DNA from 4 places in the Arthrobacter sp. GQ119 genome. Region 2 is predicted to be linked to each of the others. Evidence: riboswitches for the same ligand, from Rfam matches in the RefSeq annotation. Region 2 holds a riboswitch; each other region holds the start of a gene.
The links. Region 2 has a riboswitch for thiamine pyrophosphate ahead of thiD (bifunctional hydroxymethylpyrimidine kinase/phosphomethylpyrimidine kinase). Riboswitches for the same ligand answer to the same signal wherever they lie in the genome.
Positions count from the first base shown of each region.

Region 1: it holds a riboswitch for thiamine pyrophosphate, as region 2 does, so the genes downstream of both, AC6CH3_RS09055 (3-oxoacyl-ACP reductase) here and thiD (bifunctional hydroxymethylpyrimidine kinase/phosphomethylpyrimidine kinase) in region 2, are expected to answer to the same signal.
Region 3: it holds a riboswitch for thiamine pyrophosphate, as region 2 does, so the genes downstream of both, AC6CH3_RS10890 (ECF transporter S component) here and thiD (bifunctional hydroxymethylpyrimidine kinase/phosphomethylpyrimidine kinase) in region 2, are expected to answer to the same signal.
Region 4: it holds a riboswitch for thiamine pyrophosphate, as region 2 does, so the genes downstream of both, thiC (phosphomethylpyrimidine synthase ThiC) here and thiD (bifunctional hydroxymethylpyrimidine kinase/phosphomethylpyrimidine kinase) in region 2, are expected to answer to the same signal.

Region 1 covers NZ_JCAXEA010000008.1:11,581-16,912, forward strand. The annotation lists gene AC6CH3_RS09045 (glyceraldehyde-3-phosphate dehydrogenase) at 1-811, opposite strand, end outside; gene AC6CH3_RS09050 (hypothetical protein) at 850-1,119, opposite strand; TPP riboswitch at 1,373-1,466, shown strand; gene AC6CH3_RS09055 (3-oxoacyl-ACP reductase) at 1,727-2,491, shown strand; gene AC6CH3_RS09060 (LLM class flavin-dependent oxidoreductase) at 2,504-3,847, shown strand; gene thiS (sulfur carrier protein ThiS) at 3,935-4,171, shown strand; gene AC6CH3_RS09070 (thiazole synthase) at 4,177-4,989, shown strand; gene AC6CH3_RS09075 (VOC family protein) at 5,204-5,332, shown strand, end outside.
Region 2 covers NZ_JCAXEA010000004.1:192,953-198,284, reverse strand. The annotation lists gene AC6CH3_RS05805 (Rne/Rng family ribonuclease) at 1-2,977, shown strand, start outside; TPP riboswitch at 3,156-3,253, shown strand; gene thiD (bifunctional hydroxymethylpyrimidine kinase/phosphomethylpyrimidine kinase) at 3,236-4,786, shown strand; gene rplU (50S ribosomal protein L21) at 5,131-5,332, shown strand, end outside.
Region 3 covers NZ_JCAXEA010000010.1:37,759-43,090, forward strand. The annotation lists gene AC6CH3_RS10865 (universal stress protein) at 1-811, shown strand, start outside; gene AC6CH3_RS10870 (TerC family protein) at 826-2,049, opposite strand; gene AC6CH3_RS10875 (hypothetical protein) at 2,229-2,393, opposite strand; gene AC6CH3_RS10880 (DUF4235 domain-containing protein) at 2,519-2,782, opposite strand; gene AC6CH3_RS10885 (heme-degrading domain-containing protein) at 2,819-3,370, opposite strand; TPP riboswitch at 3,509-3,650, shown strand; gene AC6CH3_RS10890 (ECF transporter S component) at 3,722-4,342, shown strand; gene AC6CH3_RS10895 (ABC transporter ATP-binding protein) at 4,342-5,332, shown strand, end outside.
Region 4 covers NZ_JCAXEA010000003.1:17,060-22,391, forward strand. The annotation lists gene AC6CH3_RS03625 (VOC family protein) at 1-369, opposite strand, end outside; gene AC6CH3_RS03630 (amidohydrolase family protein) at 442-1,530, opposite strand; TPP riboswitch at 1,593-1,700, shown strand; gene thiC (phosphomethylpyrimidine synthase ThiC) at 1,695-3,542, shown strand; gene AC6CH3_RS03640 (alpha/beta fold hydrolase) at 3,632-4,366, opposite strand; gene ffh (signal recognition particle protein) at 4,419-5,332, opposite strand, start outside.

The DNA.
Region 1 (5,332 bases), on a different contig from region 2:
CGACGTTTTTCAGCTCACCCTTGCCCGGGGCGGTCAACAGTACCCGTGCAACGCCCTTGCTCTGCAGGTGCTGGGACAGGCCAGCAGCGTCACGCCAGTGGCCGGTGTTGTCCACCACCAGTGCATTATTGATGCCGTACAGGGTGTAGTCGATCGTGGCGGGGTTGTCCGAGTAGATGACCTGGATCTGGACGCCGTTGGCAGTGATGGTGTTGGCTTCCTCGTTGATCCGGATGGTGCCCTTGAAGGGACCGTGAACGGAGTCGCGGCGCAGGAGGCTGGCACGCTTTGTAAGGTCGTTCTCGGATCCGCGGCGGACCACGATGGCGCGCAGCCGCAGGCCATGCCCGCCGCCGGCCTTTTCGATCAGGAGGCGTGCCAGGAGCCGGCCGATCCGGCCGAAGCCGTAGAGCACCACGTCCGTGTTGGAGCGGTTATCGCCGCCGCGCTTGCCCACGATCTCGACGAGTTCCGCGCGGAGGAAGTCCTCCAAGGTGGCGCCGTTGCCCTCTTCCTTAAATTTCTGGTTCAGGCGCGCGATGTCGATCGAGGCCGAGCCGAGCTGCAGCTGCGCCAAGATGTTCAGCAACGGGGCAGTCTCCTCCAAGAGCAGTTCATCCTTACTGATCCGGCGCGCAAAGCGGTGCGCCTTGAGGATATCCATCGTGGAGTTGTTGATCAGGCTCCGGCCATGAATGGTGGTCACCAAGTTGCTTTCGCGGTACAGCCGGCCGATCACCGGAATCATGGCCTCGGCGAGGGCCTCCCGGCCCATCCATGTATCAAGGTAAGAATCTGAGGTGTGTAGCATCGGGCTGCCTTCCAAAAGGGTCAGGTCTGTTTGAATTTTCAGCTCCTGAAAGACTTCAGGAATTCGACGGGTCCCTGCTCAGGCTGTGCCGCCTTGCTGTTTTGGCCCGATGAGACCCCGGGCACTGCTGCCGGCACCAGTGTCGAACATCCGATTGCCCGCACCAGCAGCCTGGACAGGGCTGCCAGATGCTCTTCGCCGATGCCGGCGGGGGTATCGGCAATCCTTCTCAGGACAAGGGAGACGTTGCTGACGATGGCTTCCCCGGTTACGTCCGAGGCGGGTTCGGTCATGCCAGTCAAATTCACTTCTCCTCCTTCAGAGGTGGGGCCTGACCTCCATCGTCCTGTCATTCGCGGATAGGTGAAACGCTAATTCGGGATGGTTTAAACAACCCTTTGTGATAGGTCGTGGCACGCACGGCCCCGACGCTGGCTGAATGCAAAGCCCCTAGCGTTCGTCCCAGTTCCACGGTGGGGCCCTTTGCCGATGTCGGTTGAGGATTTAATGACGCATTGCGGATTCCTTGATTCTGGCCCCACGGTTAGGAGTAGGGTTTGTTCCAGTGACACGGGGTGCCCTGCTCGGGGCTGAGATAACACCCGTTGAACCTGATCTAGTTCGTACTAGCGAAGGGATGTTGCGGATGACTATTCGCCTGACGCCTGACCATGCCTGGGCCATGCCGGAACGGCTCTGGGAGACCGGCCTCTTATCCAGAGCCTGACCAGCACCGTTCCACGGCAAACTTCACCAACAAGGTGCGGCTTGCCCTCGGTCCCGCACCGGCAATAGCTCACATTCCCAGCAAGGCGGACGTCCCCGCAGGCAGGCCCGGATAAGACGCACTGTCGCTGCTGCAGGGCCTGTACCGTGCCACAAATTGCTTCGCCCCATGAAAGAAAGTAAAGACCTATGCACTTCACAAATCAGCTTGTCCTGGTCACCGGCGGCGGGCGTGGCCTCGGCCACAGCATCGTCCAGGCGTTTGCCGACCAGGGCGCCCGCGTAGTCATCAATTACCGCAACAGCGCCGAGGAGAGCGAGGCCCTGGCCGCAAAGTACGGCCCCGCTCAGGCTATTGCCCTGCAGGCCGACGTGACCGACGCTGGCCAGGTCTCGGCCATGCTGACCCGGGCCGAGGCCCATTTCGGCGCTGCGGTGACCACCGTGGTCAATAACGCCCTGGCGGACTTCTCCTTCAACGGCGACGCCCGGTCCGGCGCTGCCGGCATCACCTGGCCGGAATTCGAGGCCCAGTTTTCCGGCAGCGTCCGCGGCGCGCTGAACACCATTCAGCAGGCGCTGCCTGGCATGCTGGAACACGGCTTCGGACGGATCATCAACATCGGCACCAACCTGTTCCAGAACCCGGTTGTCCCCTACCACGATTACACCGCGGCGAAGGCGGCCCTGCTGGCATTGACGCGGACGATGGCCGCCGACCTGGGCCAGCACAATGTTTCGGTGAACATGGTCTCCGGCGGGCTGCTGCGCACCACCGATGCCAGCGCCACCACGCCGGAGGAGGTTTTCGACTACATCGCCGCGGCCACACCCCTGCGCCGGGTCACAACTCCGTCGGGATTTGCCGACGCCATCCTTTTCTTCGCCTCCCCCTGGGCCCGCTCCGTCACTGGACAAAATCTGGTGGTCGACGGCGGCCTGGTCATGAACTAGGTGCGGACCGCCATGCCGGAACCGGCCGCATCCCAGCGGCAGCTCCACTTCAATGCTTTCCTCTTCGGCTGCGGCCACCACGGGGCCGCCTGGCGTAGGCCGGAATCTCCGGTGGACCAGCTGGGGAACATTGCCTTTTACGAACGGTTGGCCCAAGGCGCCGAACGGGGTCTTTTCGATGCGGTGTTTTTCGCCGACGGTCACTCCGCCGGCGATCCAGGCGAGGGACCGCGGTGGTTCCTTGAACCACTGACCGCGCTGGGGGCGATGGCCCGTGCCACCAGCAGGATTGGGCTGGTCAGCACCGTCTCGACCACCTTTTACACACCCTTCCACGCTGCGCGGATGCTGGCGTCCCTTGATCACATCAGCGCCGGACGCATCGGCTGGAACGTCGTTACCTCCATGTTCGACGCCGAAGCCCGCAACCATGGGCTGGAGGCGATGCCTGCCCATGGGGAACGGTATGCCAGGGCAGCGGAATTTATTGAGGTGGCGCTGCAGCTCTGGGATTCATGGGCTGATGATGCGCTGGTGATGGACCGGGCCGGCACCTACGGCGATCCGGATAAGCTACAGCCGTTGCACCATGTAGGTAACCATTTCCAGGTGGAGGGACCGCTGACAGTGCCCCGGCCGCCCCAAGGCCGGCCTGTGCTGTTCCAAGCAGGCGCCTCGGAGCAGGGCCGCGTCTTGGCTTCACGGTACGCCGAGGGGATCTACGCCGTTGCCTATGACCTGCCCTCGGCGCAGGACTATTACGCCGATATGAAAAGGCGTATCGCAGCCGTGGGGCGAAACCCGGACAAAGTGGCCATCATGCCCGGCCTGGTCACCTATGTGGGGGCCACCAAGGCAGAGGCCCGCCGCCGGCAGGCCGAGGTGGACGCACTGCTCCCGACCGCGCAGTCGCTGGCCCAGCTTGGCACGTTTATCGGCCAGGATTGCACCTCCTGGGAACTGGATGCCCCGGCCCCCGCCCTGCCGCCGGCTGACAGGTTCAGCGGACCGCAGGGCCGCTACAGAACGATCCTGCGGATCATCGAGGCGGAGAAGCCAACAGTCCGGCAACTGCTGGGAAGGCTGGCCGCAGGCGGGGGCCACTGCACCATGCTCGGAACTCCAGAGCAGATCGCCGACGAGATTGAGCTCTGGTTTCGCTCTGGTGCCGCGGACGGGTTCAACCTCATGCCACCGTTGCTGCCCGAATCGCTCGACGAGTTCGTGGACAGCGTGATTCCGATTTTACAGCGGCGTGGCCTCTTCCGCAGCAGCTACACCACGGACACGCTGCGCGGACACCTCGGACTGGAACGGCCGACCGTAGGCGCCACGGACAATGCATTAGTCCTATGAGCCCTTCCGCTGATCCAACCCGACGGGCGTCTGAGCCACGCCCAGCCGCTGCACACCCTCTCAATTTAACCAGAACAAGGAATGACCATGTACATCACTCTGAACGGCAAACCCCATGCCATAGGGGCAGAAGCCTCCGTGACAACGCTCGTCAGCCAGATCATAGGCCGGGAACTCGCCTCCAACGGGCAGGCCGCTGATGGCCAGCGCGTGGGCGTGGCAGTAGCGCGCAACTCCGAGCTGGTGCCCCGCAGCCAGTGGCACAGCACGGCGCTCACCGAGGGTGATGACGTCGAACTCGTTACGGCAGTTCAGGGAGGATGAGGATCATGACTGAAACAACTGCGCTTCCAGCCGTACCCGGAACAGACACCGACCGGCTGGTCATCGACGGCGTGGAATTGAGCTCCCGGCTCATCATGGGCACGGGCGGAGCGCCCAGCCTGGACGGACTCGGTGCGGCGCTCCTGGCCTCCGGCACGGAACTGACCACGGTCGCCATGCGCCGGTACTCGCCCGCCGAAACGGGTTCGCTGTTCCAGCTGCTCCTGGAAAACAACATCCGGGTCCTGCCGAACACCGCCGGCTGCTTCACCGCAAGGGATGCGGTCATGACAGCGGAACTGGCCCGCGAGGCCCTGGAGACGGACTGGGTCAAACTCGAAGTCATTGCCGACGAGCACACGCTCCTGCCCGACGCGGTGGAACTCGTGGATGCCACCGAGCAGCTCGTCAACCGGGGCTTCAAAGTCTTCGCTTACACCAACGACGACCCCGTCCTGGCGTTGCGTCTGGAGAACCTCGGCGCCACCGCCGTCATGCCGCTCGGCGCTCCGATCGGGACCGGCCTGGGAATCCTCAACCCGCACAACATTGAGCTGATCGTGTCGCGCGCCTCTGTGCCTGTGGTGCTGGACGCGGGCATCGGCACCGCCTCGGACGCCGCCCTGGCTATGGAACTGGGCTGTGACGCCGTGCTGCTGGCGACCGCCGTAACCCGGGCACAGAACCCCGCGCTCATGGGCGAAGCCTTCAAACACGCCGTTATCGCCGGCAGGCTGGCGAAAGCGGCCGGGCGGATCCCGCGCCGCGAGCATGCGCTGGCATCCTCTGCGATGGAAGGCCGGGCCGAGTTCCTCTAAGGCGCTCAAATACTACCGGGACATTGACTAATGTAGGCGCCCCGCAAGCCAAACCGCGCCACTGTTAACTTTTGTTGGTGGTTGAATCACAGCGTGAGGGCGGTTTCCGCAGTTCCGTCTGCTAACGCCAGTGCGGCGAATCCTAGAACCGGACACCAGGAACTTAGCGGGGCGCGGCGGGCGAAGTGCATGGCTTGCGTGCAGGATGGAGAACATGGAAGTCCTCGGTAGCCGTATCCTGCTTCACCCGTCCGAACTTGAGCGTAGCCAGCGGTTTTACCGGGACACGCTGGGCCTGGCGGTCTACCGGGAGTTCGGGGACCGTGATGCACCGGGCCTGGTC
Region 2 (5,332 bases):
CGGAGAGCCTGAAGCGAAGCCCGTCCGCCGCCGCCGCGTTGCAAAGGCCAAAACTGTAGAGCCCGCCACCGAACAGTCCGACACTGAAGAGCAGCCAGCGCCCGCGTCCGCAGAAGCCGCAGCGGCCGGGTCCGCTGCTGAAACTTCTGCCGTGGAAACTCGGGTCGAAGAAACGCCGGTCGCAAAAATCCAGGCGGAGACAGCCGCCGCGCAGGCCGCCGAAGCTGAAGCCGCCGAGGATGCAGCCGAGATCGAGGAGGAGCCGTCGCCGGCCGCTCCGGCAGGTTCGCTCTTCCTGGAGCCGGCATCGGTCACGTCGATCATCTTCCAGGCGCCCGACCTCAACACCGTGATTCGCCCGGCTGCCACTCCCGCCGCGGAGGACACTGAGGCCGAAGGCGGCGAGGACGAGCAGGACGACGAGGGCGGACGACGCCGCCGCCGCAGCCGCGGCCGCCGTGGGCGGACCCGGAACGGCCGTGAAATCACTGACCGTGACGTCTCGGAGCGCGACGACTCCGGAGCCGACGCCGAGGGCGCAGACGCGTCCGAGGACACCGACGAAGAGACCGTGGGCCAGGGTGACGAAGGTGTGACGTCCCGCCGCCGGCGCCGCCGCCGGCGCGGGGACCAGGACCTCGAGCTCACCGGCGGGGGAGACGACGATCCCCCCAACACGGTGACCCGCGTCCGGGCCCCGCGCGTTCCCAGTGAGCCTGCCGTCAGCAACCGGGTGACCAGCGTTAAGGGCTCCACGAGGCTCGAAGCGAAGAAGCAGCGCCGCCGTGAATCCCGCGACACCGGCCGCCGCCGCACCGTCATCACCGAGGCCGAGTTCCTGGCCCGCCGCGAATCAGTTGACCGGCAGATGATCGTGCGCCAGCGCGACGACAGAATCCAGATCGGTGTCCTCGAGGACGGCGTGCTGGCCGAGCACTTCGTGTCCAAGACACAGCAGGACTCGCTGATCGGCAACGTCTACCTGGGCAAGGTCCAGAACGTCCTGCCGTCGATGGAAGCGGCCTTCGTTGACATCGGCCGCGGCCGCAACGCCGTGCTCTACGCCGGTGAAGTGAACTGGGAAGCGGTGAACCTCGAGGGCAAGCAGCGCCGGATCGAGAACGCCCTGAAGTCCGGGGATTCCGTCCTCGTCCAGGTCACCAAGGACCCTGTGGGCCACAAGGGTGCACGCCTGACGAGCCAGATCTCCCTGCCCGGACGCTACCTGGTGTACGTGCCCGGCGGTTCCATGACGGGCATCTCACGCAAGCTGCCCGACGTCGAACGCAACCGCCTGAAGCGGATCCTCAAGGACCGCCTGCCCGAGGATGCCGGCGTCATCGTCCGCACGGCGGCCGAAGGCGCGTCGGAGGAAGAGCTCACGCATGACATCAACCGCCTCCGGGCGCAGTGGGAGGGCATCGAAAGCCAGGCGAAGTCCACCAAGGTCCTCGCTCCCGAGCTGCTGTACGGCGAACCGGACCTGACCATCAAGGTTGTCCGCGACGTCTTCAACGAGGATTTCTCCAAGCTGATCGTCTCCGGCGACGAAGCATGGGACACCATCGAGGCCTACGTCACCTACGTTGCCCCGGACCTTGTCGGACGGCTTGAGAAGTGGACCAAGGACCAGGACATCTTCTCGGCCTGGCGCATTGACGAGCAGATCCACAAGGCGCTGGACCGCAAGGTGTTCCTGCCGTCCGGCGGTTCCCTCGTCATTGACCGCACCGAGGCCATGACCGTGGTGGACGTCAACACGGGAAAGTTCACCGGCAGCGGCGGCAACCTCGAGGAAACCGTCACGAAGAACAACCTGGAGGCGGCCGAGGAAGTTGTCCGCCAGCTGCGCCTCCGGGACATCGGCGGAATCATCGTGATCGACTTCATCGACATGGTCCTGGAGTCCAACCGGGACCTCGTGCTGCGCCGTATGGTGGAGTGCCTGGGCCGTGACCGCACCAAGCACCAGGTGGCGGAAGTGACCTCACTGGGTCTCGTCCAGATGACCCGCAAGCGCATGGGCACCGGCCTGCTGGAAGTCTTCGGCGAACAGTGCGAGGTATGCGCCGGCCGCGGCGTGGTCACGCACGACGAGCCCGTGGAACACCGGCGGGCCAACGTTGTTGCGGCCGAGCACCACGTTCCGCGGGCGGAGCACCAGCCCGCCGTGCGGACCGAACGCAAGAGCCGCCGGCGCGGCAAGGGCGGTCAGCTTCCTGCGGAAACGGGCACCGCTGCACCTGCTGCCGTCCACCACGAGCCCACGGAGGCCGAGCGCCACGCCAAGGCTGAGGCGACACGGGCCGCACTTGCCAACATCGCGGCCGCGGCCCATGCAGCGCATCTCCATGAGGACGCCGCCCACCAGGCCGCTTCCGCCGGAGCACAGCGCTCTGCCGCTGCCCCGGCGCCATCCGCCCCGGAAAGCCCGGCGGTGCACCGTACCCCGGAGACGGAGAGCGTTTCAGGCCGTCCCGGCGCCGTGCTGACCTTTGGCGGCGAGAAAGTCGTGCTTCCTTTCGTCGAGCACGCCGGCGAGCCGGCCTCCGAAACTCCTGCCCTGACGCTGGACCGGCTGGAGGAGGCGTTCGCGCACCTCGGCGCGCCGGCCGCTCCCGCTGAGGAGCAGCCGACGGCGGACCGCGCACCTGCCGCTGGGGAGACGTCCGCTGCCGAGCCGGCAGCGCCGGCCGGAACGCGGCCTGCCCCGGCAGGCGCGGACCACGACGCCGACCGGTTCGCTGACCACTCGGCGGTGCAGACCCGCACGCGCCGGCCGCGCCGCAACCGCAGTGCCAGCCGGGCTCAGGGCGCAGCCAACGAGACATCCGTGGAACACCACGAGACCGCTCCGGCATCAGCAGCCGGGCACTCGCACGAAGCCAAGGCGCCGGATTCAGGCAGCGCCCCTGCCCCGAAGCCTGCCAGCGAGCCGATCATTCTCGGCGTCGGCGTGCCTGCGTCCGAGCTGTGAGGCGGACGGATTTCCGTTTGAACTGACCTGATTCAACGGGCCAGTGCCGCAACGGCGGCACCGGCCCGTTGTGCTTTTGCGCCAGGGAACGTCCGCAGGCTGTTGCCCCGGCACATTGCGGGGCTGCCGGTCGCAAACTGCAACGCAGTGCCCGAAGGGGAGCAAACCGCTAGGCTGGGGGACTGACACGGGGTGCCGCGCACGGAGCCGGCTGAGATCCAAACCCGTTGAACCTGACCGGTTAGCACCGGCGAAGGGATGTCTCCTTTGTCTTCACTATCTGCCCTGCACCTTGTCCAGCCTGCGTCGGGTGAGGCTGTACCGCCCACCCGCAGCATTCCCCGCGTCCTGGCCATCGCCGGCTCGGACCCGTCCGGCGGAGCCGGCATCCAGGCGGACCTGAAAAGCATCGCCGCCACGGGTGGCTATGGAATGGCGGCCATCACGGCGCTGACCGCCCAGAACACCCGGGGCGTCAGCGCCGTGCATGTCCCGCCGGCTGACTTCCTGACGGCACAGTTGACCGCCATCAGTGACGACATCGCCGTGGACGCCGTAAAGATCGGCATGCTGGGCGACGCACAGGTGATTGCCGCGGTGCGCGGCTGGCTGGAGAAGGTGCGCCCCGGCGTCGTCGTTCTTGATCCCGTGATGGTGGCAACCAGCGGGGACCGGCTTCTGCAGGAGTCTGCTGAGGCGGCCCTGCGGGAACTCCTGCCGCTGGCTGACCTGATCACACCCAACCTCGCCGAGCTTGCGATGCTGCTCGGGGAGCCGGAGGCCTCCACCTGGCCGGACGCGCTGGAGCAGGGCAAACGGCTGGCCGCCGAAACGGGGGCCACCGTCCTCGTCAAAGGCGGGCACCTGGACGGTGCCGACTGCCCCGACGCCCTGGTGAATACGGGCGGCGCCCTGTCGGCCGATGTCGTCGTGGTGGACGGCCCGCGGGTGCCGACCCGCAACAGCCACGGGACCGGGTGCTCCCTGTCCTCGGCGATGGCCACCGTGCAGGCCCGTGTGGGCGACTGGGAACAGTCACTCCGCACCGTCAAGCCCTGGCTGGAAGAGGCCCTCCGCTCCTCCGGGCAGCTTGAGGTGGGGCACGGCAACGGGCCGGTCCACCACTTCCACCACCTGGCGTCCCCGGGAGCAGGCGCCGAGGGCAGTTTTGCGGACCTGCTCCATGCGGAGGCCGCCGCGGATCTCGACGCGATCTACGGCCTGGGCTTCATCCGTGGGCTGGCTGAAGGCACGCTGCCCGAAAGCGAGTTCGCCTATTACCTCGCGCAGGACGCCATCTACCTCAACGGATACTCACGCGTCCTGGCACGGGCCAGCGCCCTCGCCCCCACCGAGGCTGAGCAACTCTTCTGGGCCCGTTCTGCGCAGCAGTGCCTTGAAGTGGAGTCCGAGCTGCACCGCAGCTGGCTCAGCACCCGGATGGTGCTGCCCGACCTCGGGCCGGTCACCAAGGCTTATGTGGACCACCTGGTGGCAGCGTCTGCCTCGGGGAGCTATGCCGTGCTGGTGGCCGCGGTGCTCCCGTGCTTCTGGCTTTACGCCGAAGTGGGGGAGACCCTGCACGCCGAATTCCTCGCAGCCGGCGCCGCTGAAGGGCATCCGTACGCGGAGTGGTTGCGCACCTACGCCGACGAGGGCTTTGCAGAGGCCACCCGGCAGGCCATCGCGATCACCGACGCCGCGGGCCGCGCGGCGTCCGACGCAGAACGCAGCCTGATGCTGACGGCATTCAGGCAGTCCTGCCGCTACGAGGTGGATTTTTTCGACGCGCCGCGGCTCCACAGCTGAACGGTCTCCGGCGCAGGAGCCGGTATGATAAACGCGCACGGTGACGGCAGGTCGGTGCAACAGGCCTGTGGTGCTTATCACGGACAACCCGCCGAAACCAGCCTCATTTGCGGCCGAAGACGAAATTAGCGTATTCTAGATCTTCGGTGCTTACGCCAACACTTGGGTTATGACCCCGGGAACGGTCCTTTTGGAATTCCAAACGGCATTGTTCCGGGGATAGCTCACGGATTCCCCCGGGGAATCCACGGCGTTGAGGCACAGCGAGAGCCGGACCAAACACCTTTGGACCCAGGTTCCGCACGCAAATTTAGTAATAAACGTCGAGAGAAGTGAGTTCCCAAGTGGTGTACGCGATTGTCCGCGCAGGCGGCCGCCAAGAGAAGGTTTCCGTTGGAGACTTCGTTACCCTGAACCGCGTCGCCGGTGGAGCCGGCAGCACCATTGAGCTGCCCGCACTGCTCCTGGTAGACGGTGACAAGGTCACATCCGCAGCTGCGGACCTGGCCAAGGTAACTGTTACGGCTGAGATCCTCCAGGACCTCC
Region 3 (5,332 bases), on a different contig from region 2:
GACAGTGGCAGTTGGCTATGACGGGTCGGACCAGTCCAAGCTGGCCCTGCGCTGGGCCGCGGAGTACGCGATGGCATCACAGGCCATCCTGCGGATAGTGCACGCGTGGATTTGGCCCATGTTCACTCACGACGTGGGGCCGGTGAAGGGAGTTGCCGATAGCGGGTTACGGCACGCAGCCGAGGCGATTCTTTCCGAGGGCGTGGAACTGGCCCGCGGCATCTCGCCCGATCTGCACATAGAACCACGGATGGTTGCAGGCCTGCCCACGGATGTCCTGCGCCAGGAATCCCCGGCTGCGGGCCTGCTGGTGGTCGGTAGCCGCGGGCTGGGCGGCTTCCTTGGAAAGCTCGTGGGCTCCGTGTCCGTCGGCTTGGCCGGCACGTGTCCCGGCCCTGTGATGGTGGTCCGCGCCGAGCGTGCGGAAGGAAAACCGGTGATCGCCTGCGTGGACGGGCATCTGAGGAGCAGCAAGGTCCTTGAGCAGGCAGTCAGTGTGGCACAGACCTTGCAGACGAAGCTGCGGATCGTCCACGTGGATCCACCAATGCCGGCCTGGGGACGCCATGCCCCCTCGCAGTTTCACGGCAGGGACGTTCTGCGCAATGCCATGCTCCACGTGCAGGGGCTCGATCCCGGCCTGGCTGTGTCGGAGGAACTTCTCTCCGGGCACTCCGTGGCCGCTGTGCTGGTCGATGCGGGGACTGATGCGGAACTGCTGGTGTTGGGGGCGCCCAGGCGTGAAGGCCATCCCGGAACCCTGGCCACCGTTCTGACGCACGCACATTGCAACGTCATGATCGCAAGGTAGCAAGGACCCAGGGCTCAACCGCCGCCCTCGTCGGAACCGTCGGAACCGTCGGAGCGGCCCTCCTTCCCATCATGTTGTCGGTGGGCCCGGGCTATCAGGTCCATCAGTTCCTTCTCGTCCTTTACCTGCCGCCGGTGTTTGGGGCCGAACCTGCGTATCTGTTGTTCTTCCGCGACCAGCTTCGCGAAGATCCGCCTCCGTTCCCCGAGATCATTGGTGTAACCGGGGTCGAGGTAGTTGATGACATCGCGGCGGGCGGCGGACACGACCGCTCGAGCCTTTCCCCGGGGACTGAGCAGCGATGCGAGAACTGTGACGCCCAGCACGGCAATGATCACTGTGAGCGAGAGCGCCGTATCGAACTCGACTACCGGCACCGGATCGCCGTCATTGATGAACGGCACGTTGTTTTCGTGGAGGGCATGGAGCAAAAGTTTCACGCCAATGAACCCCAGGATCAGCGCCAGGCCGTAGGAAAGGAAAATGAGGCGGTTCAGGAGCCCGTCGATCAGGAAGTACAGCTGGCGAAGGCCCAGGAGCGCGAACGCGTTTGCCGTGAACACGATGAAGACGTCCTCGGTCAGGCCAAAAATGGCCGGGATCGAGTCCAGCGCGAAGAGAATGTCGGTGCCGGCGATGGCCACCATCACGAGCAGCATCGGTGTCAGCGTCCGTTTGCCGTCCTGCAGCGTGAGCAGCTTGTCGCGGTCGTAGTAGTCCACGGTGTGAAACAGCCGTTGGGTCATCCGGATCATGATGTTGTCCGCGGACTTTTCCTCCGGGCGGTCGGGTCTCAGCATGTTGCCTGCGGTAATCAGCAGGATCAGTGCGAAGAGGTAAAAGACCCAGGCGAAGGTGTTAATCAGCGCCGCCCCCAGAAGAATGAAGACAGTGCGTGCGGCCAAGGCGAACGCTATGCCGAACAGCAGCACTTTTTGCTGGTCTTCGCGCGGCACCCCAAAGCTGCTCATGATCACCAGGAAGACAAACAGGTTGTCCACCGACAAAGCTTTCTCGGTCAGGTAGCCTGCGAAATATTCTGCCCCGGGGGAGGCCCCTCCGAAGACGAAAATTCCGAACCCGAAGCACAGCGCGATCCCCACATACACGGATGACCAGATGACCGCTTCCTGCAGGGTGGGAATGTGTGCCCGGCGGACGTGGACAAAGAAGTCAAAGGCCAGCAGCGCAACGATGCCCGCGGCGGTCAGCACCCATATCAGTGGAGGAACGTCCATCATTCCTGCTCCCGGTAGCCGATGAAGGCACGGCAGGAGGATGCAGCGCACGGGAGCTGCACCGCTTCCCGCCTTGCGGTCAGGCTACTCCCTATTGCCGCTTCCGGCGTACCCTCCGCTGGACCTGGTTCAGCGGAGGAACAGCTGACGGACCAAGGCCGGCGGCCAAGGCAGCTTCGCTAGAGAGCAAGCTCGCTGCTGCCGCTGATCGAAAAGCAACCATCTCCGTCGCCATCATCACGTGAGATGTAGGTGGTGAAGTCAGCAAGCGACATGAAGCAGTAGAAGTCGCTGTAGCGGTAGTTCGCTTTTTCTGCCTTCGTCGCCACTTTGATCATCATCACTTTCGCAGTCGAGGTTTTCGTTGCCGTTGAGTCAACGATGCGCGGCCACGATCAAGGTTTGCAGCGATTGGATGCAGTGTTCGGGCAAGACTGGGGAAGAATTGGCGAAGCAAGCGCAGTGTGGGCTAGACGATGTCCTGGGTCTTGGCGAAGCGGGTGATGGCGCGCTGCGTGCCGCGGTTTGCCAGCACCTGGATTACCGCGCTCACGGACGCGGAAATGAGGGCGAACGTCAGGGCCGTTCGCAGTGTGGTGGGGACGTCGTCCTTGTCGCCCTTGGGAGGCTTCCGCCCGGTGGCCTTTTCCCAGATGGTATCCACGGCCTTGGTGCCGGCGTACCCTGCCAGCAGGCTGATGCCAGTGCCAAGCAACTTGATGAAGAAACTCATTCCGGGACTCCCTGCGTCATGAATACTGGTCTTTCCCTAGCCTAGCCGTATGGAGCCGTGGATTTCCCGCAGCGCCTGGACCACGAGATCGTGGTCCTCCATCTGTGGCAGCCCGGAAACCGTGACGACTGCTACGGCTCCCACCCCGCGCACGTACACGGGGAAGGCCCCGCCGTGGGCAGCGTACGTTGACTGGTCGAACCACGCATTGTCCTCGATCCGGCCCCCGCCAAGCCGGCCGCGCAGGCCCACCAGCAAAGACGGCTCCTCGTAGCGTGCCGCGGTCCGCTGCTTCGCCCGCACCCAGCCCTCGTTGTCCGGTGTGGCGCCCTCGAGCGCCACGTGGAAGAGGACCTGGTCCCCCTTGGTGATGTCGATGGCTATTGGGAGATTGTTTTGCTTCCCCATTTCCACCAGCTGGAGTCCCAGCGTCAGCGCGTCATCCTTGCTGAACCTGGGCAACTGCAGCTCGGCTATTTCCCCCTCAATCCGCTCAATCAGGGCCTCCAGGGCGCCTGCCGGCTGCTCATCCGGAGAGTCAGGGTCGAAGGCGGGCACGGCGCTGTTGCCGGAATCCTCATGCGTCATGGCCCCAATGTACTCCGGTACGGGAACGGCTCACCTCCCGGCCGCTGGCGGCCGCCGTCGTACTTCCCGGAATGTGACTGCAGCCCCGGGCTGCGGGGGCTGTCCCGGTGTAAACTGGATCAGCCCATAAGGGCAGATTTATTACGACAGGGGAGCGCCGCCGTCGGACCTCACTGGCATTGCCAGGGAACCGCGGAAGGGCGCTGAGAGTGCGGACAGCCGCAGACCCTCGAACCTGATCCGGCTAGTACCGGCGCAAGGGAGTCGAGTTCTCAGAGTGTCCGGCAGCAGGCAACCCCACCGCCCGCAGCCGGGGAGCGCTTTCCCCTCCTGATCCTCAGGAGGACCATCATGACAACTGCAGCAACCAAGAAGGCCGGTTACAACTGGCGCGTGGCCGACATCGTCGTGGCGGCACTGATCGCCGTCGCCGGCGGCGTGATTTTCTGGGCCTGGTCCCAGGGCGCCAACCTCATCTCCGCTCCCATCAACGCGGTCTACCCGCCGCTCACCGGCTTCTACGCCGGCGGCTGGATGATCCCGGCGGTGCTCGGCATGCTCATCATCCGCAAGCCCGGCGCGGCACTGTTCTGCGAAGCCGTGGCCGCCACCGGTGAACTGATCATGGGATCCCAGTACGGCACCACGGTGCTGATTTCCGGCCTCCTGCAGGGCCTCGGTGCGGAACTCGTGTTCGCAGCGTTCCGGTACAAGAAGTTCAACCTGCCCGTTTCGCTGCTGGCCGGCGCGGGTGCGGGGCTGTTCTGCGGCCTGAACGATTCCTTCGCTCCGTGGGGCTGGAACATCGCCTACGCGGCCGGGGACAAGCTGGCCTACGTCATCTTCACCGCCATCTCGGGTGCCATCATCGCCGGTGCGCTGTCCTGGGTCGCTACCCGCGGCCTGGCCAAGACCGGCGTGCTGAGCTCGTTCGCGTCCCGCAAGGCAGCCACGGAGCCCGTCTTCAGCTGATGCCCGCCCATCATCACGGGGGCGTCCGCCCCGCCGCGGTCACCGCCCGCGGCTGGGGCTGGCGCCACGCCGGCCGCACGAAACCTGCCGTCAACGCACTGGACCTGGACATCCGTCCGGGGGAGCGGGTGCTGCTCCTGGGGCCCTCGGGCGCCGGCAAGTCCACGCTGCTCCACGCCCTCGCCGGCGTGCTCGGTGACAGCACGGCGGGAAGCAGCACAGCGGACGACGGCGGTTCCGCCGGCAGCGACGACGCGGACGAAAGCGGCAGCCTCCTGATCGACGGCGAACCGCCGCGCGCCCAGCGCGGCCGCGCCGGGCTCGTGCAGCAGGACCCCGAAACGCAGGTGGTCCTCTCCCGCCTCGGTGACGATGTCGCCTTCGGCGCCGAAAACCTCTCGGTGCCCCGCGACGCCATCTGGAGCCGCGTGCACGAGGCGCTGGACGACGTCGGGCTCGCGCACCTTCCGCTGGACCACCCGACGTCGGCCCTGTCCGGGGGACAGAAGCAGCGCCTCGCGCTGGCGGGCATCCTGGCGATGCGCCCCGGGCTCATCCTGCTGGACGAGCCCACCGCCAACCTGGATCCGGCCGGCGTCCTGGAAGTCCGCGACGCCGTGGGCCGCTGCCTCGACAAGACCGGCGCGACGCTGGTGGTGGTGGAGCACAGGGTCGCGGTGTGGAAAGACCTCGTGGACCGGATCATCGTGCTGCAGCCGGGATCCGCCACGCAGCCCGCCGTGCTCATCGACGGCGCCCCCGACCAGGTCCTGGTACAGGCGCGCGAGATGCTGATCGCCGCCGGGGTCTGGGTGCCGGGGTACGTTCCGCCCACCCGGCGCCGGTTGCATAGCTTTCCAGGCGGCAAGGTCCAGCCGGAGCTGGTGCCCGGTCAACTGCTCCTTGCGGCCGAAGGCGTCGGTGTCTCCCGTGAGCGGCCGCGGAGACGCGGCTTCAAGTCTGTTCCGCCGCTGCCAATCCAGCGGGACA
Region 4 (5,332 bases), on a different contig from region 2:
AGGGTCGCTGAAGTAGAAGGCCTCACTGACAAGGTGGTCGGCGCTGCCCGTGAACGACCGGGGCTCATACTGGGCGGCGGTGGCGACTGTGGCGGCCAGGGCGGCCTGGTCGTCGAAGAGGAGCGCGGTGTGGAAGAGGCCGGCTTCGCCCCGTCCCGGAATGTTCAGTCCGGGCGCGGGAGCCAGATGGACCAGGGGCGTGTTCAGCCGCCCCAGGTAGAGGCCGCCATCCTGCTCTGCTACGACGTCGAGGCCGAGCGCCCGATGGTAGTAGTCCGTCATAAGCTTCATGTCGCCGACCTTGAGCATCACGGTGCCCATGGTGAGATCGGCAGGAAGAAGATCCTGGCTGCTGGCTGCTGGTGTCATGCGAATGCTCCCGACTCCCTGGCCACCGGATTTCGATGGTCTCTACCTATCTAAATTACTTGAAGCTTCAATTTATTCCGAGCGGACGACACTTCCCCGCAACACCACGGCCCGGAGCCGCCTTATGGTTTCTGGCACTTCCCGCGGGTCCTCTGAACACACCACGACATCGGCGCTCGCGCCCTCGGCCAGGCCGTCCGCACGCAGCCACCGGCGGGCCCTCCAGCACGCAGCATCCAAAGCGGCGGCGGCGGGAAGCCCCGCGCCGTGGAGGGCCAGGATCTCGTCCGAAATCCGGCCGTGCCCGATCACGCTGCCCGCATCAGAGCCCGCAAAAATCTCCACCCCGGCCTCGTAGGCGTCCCGGACCCGCTCGGTCCGGCGCTCCCACAGCGCCCGCATATGGGCCGCGTAGCGGGGAAACTTGGACTCGGCCCGGGCGGCGATCTCCGGGAACGTCGCTATGTTGACCAGTGTCGGCACGATCGGCACGTTCTGCTCCACGAGCCGCGGGATGTGCCGCGGCAGGAGCCCCGTGGCGTGTTCAATGCAGTCGATGCCGGCATCCAGCATCTGGTCGAGGACGTCCTCGCCAAAGCAGTGCGCCGTGACCCTTGCGCCTTCATCATGTGCCGCGCTGACCGCGTCCCGGACAGCAGCGTCTGGGAATGACGGGGCAAGGTCGCCGGCGTCACGGTCGATCCAATCCCCGACCAGCTTGATCCAGCCGTCCCCGGAACGCGCCTGCTTCCGGACCGCCTCCACCAGGTCCTCCGGCTCAACCTCGACGGCGAAATTCTTCAGGTACCGTCGGCTCCGGGCAATGTGCCGTCCGGCACGGATGATCCTCGGCGCCTCAGGGCGCCGCTGCAGCCATCGGGTGTCACTGACCACTCCCGCGTCCCGGACAAGCAGGGTGCCGGCATCGCGGTCGGTCATCGCCTGGGCGTAGGCCACGTCGTCGTCCACGGCGCCGGACGGCCCCAGCCCGATGTGGCAATGCGCGTCCACGAGGCCGGGCAGCACCCAGCCGCCGAGGACCACGTCCGGAATGCCGCCCGGACGCTGAAAGGTCAGTTTGCCGTCCACAGCCCACAGGCCGGTCCGTTCCTGATCCGGGCCGGTGAGCACTGTGCCGGAGAATTCGATGATGCGCGCCATGGATCCAGCCTGTCATATCAGGCGTGGACGGGCACCGCCCAGCCGCCCTGTGGTAGCTTCGTCTACGACCACACGGGTGCCCCTGCAGGGGCTGAGATCGGGCTAGCGCAGCCTGCGACCGTTGAACCTGTCCGGGTAATGCCGGCGAAGGAAGTGAGCAGTACATGAGCACCCAGAAAACAGAGCTGATCCCTGCCCAAAAAGATGCGGCCCAAAATGAAGCTGCCCAAAAAGAAGCAGCCTCCGGCGGAGCAGGCGCGGATATCACGCAGTCCCTGAAGTCGCATTCGCTGGCGTACATCGAGGGCGACGGCCTCCGCGTTCCGGTCACGGAAATCGCCCTGGAGCCGTCACCCAGCGGGGAGCAGAACGAGCCGTTGCGGGTCTACCGGACGGCCGGACCCGGCAGCGATCCCGTGGTGGGCCTCGCGCCGTTCCGCGCGGAATGGATTGAAGCCCGCGGCGACACCGAGCCCTACAGCGGCAGGGAAAGGAACCTGCTCGACGACGGCCGGTCGGCCGTGCGCCGCGGCGCCGCGTCCGCGGAGTGGAAGGGCGCGCAGCCGGTGCCACGCCGCGCCGTCGGCGGTAAGACGGTCACGCAGATGCACTATGCCCGACAGGGCGTCATCACCCCCGAGATGCGGTTCGTGGCACTCCGGGAAAACTGCGACGTTGAGCTGGTCCGCAGCGAAGTGGCGGCCGGGCGCGCCATCATCCCGAACAACATCAACCACCCCGAATCCGAGCCCATGATCATCGGCAAGGCATTCCTGGTGAAGATCAACGCCAACATCGGCAACTCGGCCGTGACAAGTTCCATCGCCGAAGAGGTGGACAAGCTGCAGTGGGCCACCCAGTGGGGCGCGGACACCGTCATGGACCTCTCCACCGGCGATGACATCCACACCACCCGCGAGTGGCTGATCCGCAACTCGCCCGTCCCCATCGGCACGGTTCCCATCTACCAGGCGCTGGAGAAGGTCAACGGCGAGGCCAACGCCCTCACCTGGGAGATTTTCCGTGACACTGTGATCGAGCAGTGCGAGCAGGGCGTGGACTACATGACCATCCACGCCGGGGTCCTGCTGCGCTACGTCCCCCTGACGGCCAACCGGGTGACCGGCATCGTGTCCCGCGGCGGCTCGATCATGGCCGGCTGGTGCCTGGCGCACCACCAGGAGAACTTCCTGTACACGCACTTTGACGAGCTGTGCGAGATCTTCGCGAAGTACGACGTCGCCTTCTCACTTGGAGACGGCCTCCGCCCCGGGGCCACCGCGGACGCCAACGACGCCGCCCAGTTCGCCGAACTCGACACTCTGGCCGAACTGACCCAGCGGGCCTGGGAGTACGACGTGCAGGTCATGGTCGAAGGTCCCGGCCATATCCCGTTCCACCTGGTGCGGGAGAACGTGGAGCGCCAGCAGGAGCTGTGCAAGGGCGCTCCGTTCTACACCCTGGGCCCGCTCGTCACGGACGTGGCACCCGGCTACGACCACATCACCTCGGCCATCGGCGCCACGGAAATCGCCCGCTACGGCACCGCCATGCTCTGTTACGTGACGCCCAAGGAACACCTGGGCCTGCCGAACAAGGACGACGTCAAGACGGGCGTGATCACGTACAAGATCGCCGCCCACGCCGCCGACCTCGCCAAGGGCCATCCGGGAGCGAATGAGAGGGACGATGCCCTGTCCAAGGCGCGCTTCGAGTTCCGCTGGCGGGACCAGTTCGCCCTGTCCCTGGACCCGGTGACCGCTGAGGCCTTCCACGACGAGACGCTGCCGGCAGAACCGGCCAAGACCGCGCATTTCTGCTCCATGTGCGGGCCCAAGTTCTGCTCCATGCGCATCAGCCAGGACATCCGCAACGAATATGGCTCCGCAGAAGCACAGGCGGCGCTGGCCGAGATGGCCGAAGGGATGCGGGAGAAGAGCCAGGAGTTCCTGGCCGCCGGCGGGAAGGTTTACCTGCCGGAGCTGAAGCTTCCCGAGTCCGCCCGCCAGTAACGGCCACCCCTATCGGGCCCGGTCCGGCAGGCATTGGGGGCCCGCCGGACCGGGCCTGCGGTGCACTCCGTGCGGGTAAGGAACGTTGGTCAGGACGCCCGCGGCTGCTGCCGCCGGCTGACCTCGGCAATGAACGACCGGATAAGACGGTCGCCTTCCACGGAGTCGTGGGGCCGGTGCCCGCCCGCTGCAATGCGGTGCAGGGCACCGGTTTCCCGCAGGTACCCGGCGATCTCCTCATAGAGGGGCTCCCAGCCGCCAGTGAGGACCAGCGTGGGAACGCCGGGGACGATCTGCAGCGGTGCATGCCAGGGAGGTGCCTGCAGCCGCAACCGCCTCGCGGCGCGCTGGGCCTCCGGGGTGCTTGGACCGTGGCCTTCCGCGGCGAAGGCGCGCCGCAGATACTCCCGCTCATAGTCGTCGTCGCCGAGCTGGTGCCGGACCTCGAAAAGGGGCTCCATCAGCGCCCGGTGGGCTGCCGTGGCCGGCAATTCGGCAGTCAGCGACAGGCAGGCCGGCTCCACGAGCGTCAGCGAGAACACGAGGTCGGGCCGTTCGACGGCGGCCATCATCGCCGCGATCGCGCCTTGGGCATGCGCCACTATGTGGCCACCGGCGGCACCGCGGCCGTCGTCTGCCAGCGACCGCAGCACGATCCGCGCGTCCTCGGCGAAGTCGGTTTCCAGCGGCTCGGCTTCGGCATCATACCCGTGCCGCCGCAGGAAGAGGGCGTCATACTGCAGGGCCATGCCGTGCTGGCGCGGCCAGGCGGCGGAGCCGAAACTCCCCGCGCCGTGGACGAACACTACCCGCTGCTTAAACATGACCCAACCTTATGGCAGCGGTCCGGCATCCGAGCAGGCAGACATGGTTCCGCTACTTGCCGAGGAACTTGTCGAAGCCCTTGGGAAGGTTCAGCTGGGACGGATCGAAGTCGCCGCCCTGCTGGCCGAAGGACGCACCCGTGGGCAGGGCCTTGGCTGCGTTGGCGCGCCGGGCCTCCGCCTCCCGGAGCTCCTGGGCTGCCTTGGCGGGGTTACCCGAGCGGGCCTTCTTCTTGGGTGCGCTCTTGGCACCCTTGCGGGGCCCGCCGCCGCCCATGCCCGGCATTCCGGGCATTCCCGGCATGCCGCCGCCCTGGGCCATCTTCTTCATCATCTTCTGGGCTTGGCCAAAGCGCTCGAGCAGGCCGTTGACCTCGGAGACGTGCACGCCGGAACCCTTGGCGATGCGGGCGCGGCGTGAACCGTTGATGATCTTGGGGGCCAGCCGCTCGTGCGGGGTCATGGAACGGACGATCGCCTCGACCCGGTCGATTTCGCGTTCGTCGAACTGCTCCAGCTGCTGGCGGATGTTCTGGGCACCGGGCATCATCATGAGCATTTTCTTCATGGAGCCCATGTTGCGGATCTGCTGCATCTGCGCGAGGAAGTCGTCCAGGGTGAAGTCTTCCTGGTCGGCGAACTTCTTCGCCATCCGGGCAGCTTCGTCCTTGTCCCAGGACTTCTCGGCCTGCTCGATCAGGGTCAGGACGTCGCCCATGTCGAGGATGCGGGACGCCATGCGGTCCGGGTGGAACATTTCGAAGTCGTCCACGCCCTCGCCGGTGGACGCGAACATCACGGGCTTTCCGGTGACCGACGCAACGGACAGCGCGGCGCCGCCGCGTGCATCGCCGTCGAGCTTTGACAGTACGACGCCGGTGAAGTTGACGCCCTCGTCGAAGGCCATTGCCGTGTTCACGGCGTCCTGGCCGATCATGGCGTCGATCACGAAGAGGACTTCGTTGG